Regions from separate parts of the Exiguobacterium sp. S22-S28 genome, predicted to be linked through region 2. Evidence: riboswitches for the same ligand, from Rfam matches in the RefSeq annotation. Region 2 holds a riboswitch; the other holds the start of a gene.
What was found. A riboswitch is a leader RNA that binds a small molecule or an ion and turns the genes downstream of it on or off. The one in region 2 is predicted to bind lysine.
Positions count from the first base shown of each region.

Region 1: another riboswitch for lysine. It lies ahead of ACHA8N_RS05000 (aspartate kinase); the one in region 2 lies ahead of ACHA8N_RS04555 (amino acid permease).

Region 1 covers NZ_JBHFFC010000018.1:43,322-46,461, reverse strand. Annotated here, with positions in the region: gene ACHA8N_RS05000 (aspartate kinase) at 1-1,184, opposite strand, end outside; lysine riboswitch at 1,298-1,475, opposite strand; gene argH (argininosuccinate lyase) at 1,543-2,916, opposite strand; gene ACHA8N_RS04990 (argininosuccinate synthase) at 2,913-3,140, opposite strand, start outside.
Region 2 covers NZ_JBHFFC010000014.1:264,960-268,099, forward strand. Annotated here, with positions in the region: gene ACHA8N_RS04555 (amino acid permease) at 144-1,622, opposite strand; lysine riboswitch at 1,750-1,934, opposite strand; gene ACHA8N_RS04560 (MarR family winged helix-turn-helix transcriptional regulator) at 2,109-2,558, shown strand; gene ACHA8N_RS04565 (diguanylate cyclase) at 2,765-3,140, shown strand, end outside.

The DNA.
Region 1 (3,140 bases), on a different contig from region 2:
TTGGCGATTGCTGCGACGGTCCGTTCGATGTCGCCTTGCGCAATCGTATACGAGATGCTGATTTCTGACGTCGTGACTTGATAAAACGTGATGTTTTCCGCCCGGAATGTCGCAAATAATTTCGAAGCGACGCCTGTTGCGTCACGCATTCCGATTCCAACGACCGATAACTTGGCATGTTGGTTATGACGGTCGACTTTGACGGTCGGGAAACGATTGATGATATCCTGCAGGGCTTCTTCCAAAAACTCTTCTTCGTCGAGCGGACAAGAGAACGAGAGGAAAATGTCACTGTCAAACGTCGTCTGACTGATCATATCGATGTTGACGTGACGTCCTGATAACAATTCAAAGATATCTGCGACCGCTGAGTTTGTCTGTGGTACGTGTTTGATCGATACCGTCATGACGTTTTTTGTCACACTGACACTTGTGACCGCTTTTTGTTCCATCGTTTCCGTTGCCTCCATGATCCAAGTCCCTCTTTCCGATTCAAGTGTTTTCCCAACAAAGATGTGTACACCGTATTTTTTACCTAACTCGACACTCCGCATCTCCATGACTTTTGATCCGAGAGCACTCATTTCCATCATCTCATCGTATGAAATGTGCGGAATCGGCTGTGCTGCTGCATGAATCCGTGGATCAGCCGTATAAACGCCGTCAACGTCCGTATAGATTTCACACCGTTTATCGAGAACGGCTGCCAGTGCGACGGCTGTCGTATCCGATCCGCCGCGCCCCAGTGTCGTAACATCCCCCAGTTCATTGACCCCTTGGAAACCAGCGACGATGATGACATCGTAGGTCTCCAGTTTTTTCCGGAGTAATTCACCGTCAATTTGTTTGATTTTACTTTTCGTGTGGAGTCCCATCGTACTGATGCCTGCTTGTGCGCCCGTCTGAGACAAGGCCTTTGTCCCGAGTGAGTTCAAGGCGATGCTGAGCAACGAAATCGTCTGTTCTTCACCGATTGCAAGCAGACGATCGAGTTCGCGCCGTTCCGGTCGATCCGTGATTGCTTGAGCTTGCGCAATCAAGGAGTCTGTCATTTTCCCCATCGCCGACACGACGACGACTAATTTTTCGCCTTGATCCGTCCGATTCTTCAAATAATTCGCAATAGACTGAATCTGTTCGACAGTCGCAACCGAACTACCACCAAATTTAAGTACAGTTGTCACAATCCTATCTCCTTTTGTCCCGAAACAGAAAAAAACGACGGGCCGGTAGGAGCGTTCCTACGGCCCGTCGTTATCACGATCGGACAAACGATGACAGTGTCACTCGTTCTTTTACGTAAGATAGCGCTCCGAAACGTGGGTTTCGGCAGTACAACGGATCTTAACCGTTGTACCAGCAACCAAGAAAAAGCATTTTCTTGTTCACTTCGGCGGATTTCCCCTTTCACATCACTTGGCATGCTTGCCTTTGTAAGTGTTGCTACTGATGTCATCCGCGCCTCTATCTGTCGGTTGTTAGTTACAGTTATAGCAAACATTTTTTGTTAAATCCAGTGATTTGCCAAACTTTTTTGATTTTTTATGATTTTTGAAGGATCTGCTTCGCTTGGGTCAGTTGTTCGCGAACAGCGTTAAAACCTGTCCCGCCGTAACTGCCCCGTCGTGCGACGGCTTGAACCGGATCGAGCAATGGATAGACATCTTCCGTAATGACCGGATGGAATGTCTGATACGTCTCAAGTGTCAAATCCTTCAAGAAACAGCCGATTTGGACACAATGCAGGACGGCTTTGCCGACGATTTCATGCGCTTCCCGGAAAGGAATGCCTTTTGTGACAAGGTAATCGGCCAGTTCCGTTGCATTCGAGAAGTCTTGCATTGTCGCCTTCTTGAGCGCTTCTGTCTTAAACGTAGCGGATTCGAGCATCCCGGTAAAAATCTGAACCGACTGTAAAACCGTATCAGCCGTATCAAAGACGCCTTCCTTATCTTCTTGCATATCTTTATTGTAAGCGAGTGGTAATGCTTTCATCGTCGTCAAGAACCCCATCAAGTTTCCATATACCCGTCCTGTCTTTCCGCGAATCAATTCCGCGAAGTCCGGATTCTTTTTCTGCGGCATCATGCTTGATCCCGTCGAAAACGCATCGGACAGCTCAATGAACGAAAATTCTTGCGACGCCCAGATGATGATTTCTTCACAGAACCGTGACAGGTGCATCATGACCGTCGACGCGATCCCAAGGTATTCAATGACGAAGTCCCGGTCCGAGACGGCGTCCAAACTGTTGGGATAGACGTGTGCAAACCCAAGCAACTCGGCTGACTTGAACCGATTGATCGGGAAAGTCGTTCCGGCGAGTGCACCGGCACCAAGTGGTGACATCCGGACCCGCTTCAAGTTATCCGTCAGTCGCTCGGCATCACGCTCAAACATCCAAAAGTAAGCCAGCAAGTGATGCGCGAGCGAGATCGGTTGGGCACGTTGCAGATGGGTATAGCCGGGCATGACCGTCTCTACATGTTGCTCCGCTTGTTCCGTGATGACGGATTGCAGATTGCGAAGACTCGACAGGAGTTCTAAAACATGCTGCTCCATCCAGAGATGAAGATCAGTTGCGACCTGATCGTTTCGACTGCGCGCTGTATGCAGCTTACCGGCGACAGGACCAATCTGTTCCGTCAATAACCGCTCGAGGTTCATATGGATATCCTCATCAGCAAGTGAATAGACATGCTGGTCAATCGTCGTTTGTAAATGATTAAGTCCGGCTTCGATTTGTTGCCATTCCGTTTCCTCGAGAATCCCTTGTTCGTACAACATCTGTGCATGGGCCAGGCTGCCTTGTAAATCGACAGCCGCCAATTTTTGATCAAATGAGATCGATGCGCCGAAGGCCTCCGCTTGAGCGGAAGCACTTTCCGTAAACCGTCCGCCCCATAGTTTCGTCATTTTTTCACGCCTTCCTGACGATGGACGCTGGCATGTGTCGCAATCGCAAGACCATGCAGTTTGATGAATCCTTTCGCTGCTTCGTGATCAAAGGCATCTTCTTTTGTGTAAGTCGCGAGTTTCTCGTCATACAACGAAACTGTCGATTGACGTCCTGTGACGATCGCGTTCCCTTTATACAGTTTGACACGGACTTCACCGGTCACATCCTGTTGCGTTGCCGT
Region 2 (3,140 bases):
TCCCCTTCTCCCCTTTTTGACCCAAACAATTGTTTATATGATTCCTTTTTATTACTTCTTCAAAACAATATTTCAGAATTATTTTAAGGAGATTGATTTTTTTGCACAAAAAAAGTCATCCCTTTAAAAAGGATGACCGTTGATTATGGACGCGGATGTTCCGGGAACTCCATTTCTGAATAAGGAACAACCGATGTCCGGTTTTTAAATTTATGACCTAACCAGAAGGCAAGGAACAACGGAATACCGACATACGTTGCAGCGATTCCGACCCAATCAATTTGATCCGCTAGGAACGCAGCATAGTTTTGACCAACGATGACAAGGAAACAAAGTCCGAAGGCAAAGAGCGGTCCAAACGGGAAAGCTGGCGCAACGTACGGCAAGTCGCTCAACGAATGGCCTTGCGCAAGGAACCCTTTGCGGAACCGGTAATGGCTGATCGCGATACCGAGCCACGCAATGAAACCGGTCATACCGGATGCATTCAACAGCCACAGATACACTTGACCACCGAACATCGATGTCAGGAAACAGAGTGCGCCGATGGCTCCGGTTGCGAGCAAGGCATTACGTGGTACACCGTTTTTTGAGACTTTGGCAAACATTTTTGGTGCGTCGCCTTGACGTGCCAGTGTGTACAGCATCCGTGTCGAGGCATACATCCCCGAGTTTCCGGCTGATAAGACGGACGTCAAGATGACAGCGTTCATTAATGCTGCTGAGAACGCGAGTCCGGCTTTTTCAAAGACAAGTGTAAACGGGCTGACGGCTACATCCGTAATATCATTCGACACTAAGTTCGGACTCGTATACGGAATCAACATCCCGATGACAAAAATCGCGAAGACGTAAAACAACAGGATCCGCCAGAAAACTTGTTTGACGGCTTTCGGAACGTTCTTTTTCGGATCTTCCGATTCTCCCGCCGCGATTCCGACGAGTTCGGTTCCTTGGAAGCTGAAGCCGGCGACGAGGATAATTCCGATCACAGCCGGAATACCACCGACGAACGGTGCATCACCTAACGCAAAGTTTTTAAAGCCGACCGGTGCTTCCGATGTGAAGACACCAAAAATCATTGCAACACCGACAATCAAGAAAATGATGACGGTAACGACTTTGATCATCGCAAACCAATATTCTGCTTCTCCGAAACCTTTAACGGAGAAGAAATTTAAACCAATCATCAACAACAAGAAAATAGCACTGAAATAGAAACCAGGTACGTCCGGGAACCAGTACGTCATGACGATTTGTGCTGCAACAAGCTCGACGGCAATCGTGACAGCCCAGTTGTACCAGTAGTTCCAACCTAAGGCAAAACCAAACGATGGATCAACGAATTTCGCACCGTACGTCGAGAATGAACCGGCGACCGGCATATAGGCTGCCATCTCACCAAGACTCGTCATTAAAAAGTACACCATCAGTCCGACGACGGCATAGGATAATAAGGCACCGCCCGGACCGGCAGCTGCAACGGATGCACCGGATGCAATAAACAAACCGGTTCCGATGGCGCCACCAATCGCAATCATTGACATATGACGGGCTTGTAAGCCGCGTTTTAATCCTTCTTCTGTTGAATCCAGTTTTCTTTTGGGTTGTAAAGTATTCATCTCATTCGCTTCTCTCTTCTTAAATTTTTTGAGAGGACACTTTTTGAAAAAACAAAAAGCGCCCTCACCTTCCAGAAGGAAGATGAGAACGCAACATAGTAAAAAGGATGCGCCCCATTCTACCGTCGTGAAAGATAGCTCCCCACAAGTCATACCCGACTTGTGACAGTATTAGACCTGTTCGATCTAATCCCAATCGATCATCTTCAAAGCGATGACTGATTTCGGCAATTCTTCCTTTTCAATCACCTCATCTGCCGCTTGACGACATCCGTGACTGTACTCATAAGAACTGCAACCTCCATCCCACTGGTTGAGTGAGAACTAATTAAATTGATTATAATTTCTTGATTACCTCGTCATGTTACACAAAACGTCTTTAAATTGTCAATTCTTTTTTTGAAATAGCCCCTATACATAGTAAAATTCCGTATTTTTTAGTACACTAAACAATAGAAGTTAACTGAAAGAAAGGATGTTGCTTGAATGCCACAAGAACGTGATCAACTGACCTACCGATTAGAGGAACAAATGCGTGTCATTCTCCGGACATTGCGTCGTGAACTGAACCGATTATTTGAAGGAACCGCGACAAGAAGTGAGTTTTTCATTTTACGCAGTCTGTCCGAAAATGGCCCCCAGCGTCCGACTCTACTCGCAGAACAGTTTGAGCTTGCGACAAGTCAGGTGACGGCTTTGACCGATCGCTTATACAAAGCAGGATTCGTTACCCGGACCCGTTCAACAGACGATCGACGATCGATTGTTTTAGCGTTGACGGATCAAGGCGAGACCGCTTTCCGCGAACTCGAAATCGTTCGCCGGAAGTATCTGCAAGAACGATTCGGTACATTGACGGAAGAAGAGCTGAACATCATGGTTCATGTGTTCGATAAGATTCTTTTAACCATGGATGAAGAGACAGTTTCTTCCTAAAAAAAGCTTTTTAAAAAATAATGGATTTATTTTTTGGCAAAGTTCACTTGACTGTGAATTTCGCCTTTTTTTATTGCTTTTTCGACAGGCTAAACATTTTTCCATTTCTTGCCGTTATTAAGAGGAGTAGATTACATAGTGCATATGATTACATAGCGTATATTAGAAACGTTGCTAAGAGGAGCTGGGAGGATTTGTTGTCCATCATGAATAATTTCATCATTAACTTTTGTCTATTGTTTACAACGATCACTCTCTTATTCCTACCTTTTCGGAATCAGCCAAGGATCACCCCTAAAACACATTTGAAGACTCGCTTGATTTTAGGTGGCATAGCCGGACTCATTTCAGTCCTTCTCATGTTCAACAGCATTCAAATCGATGTCGCCCGCATCGACTTACGGATTATTCCGGTTGCTATCGCCATGATGTTCGGTGGATTGCCGAGTGCTATCATCACCGGTCTGATGATCATCGGAACCCGCTTTTTGTTAACGCCTGCCGATCAGTTGGAAGGAGTCATCGTCTCGACGGTCGTCATCGGATTGTTCATCGGAACGATCGGCATCGTCCGGCGTTACG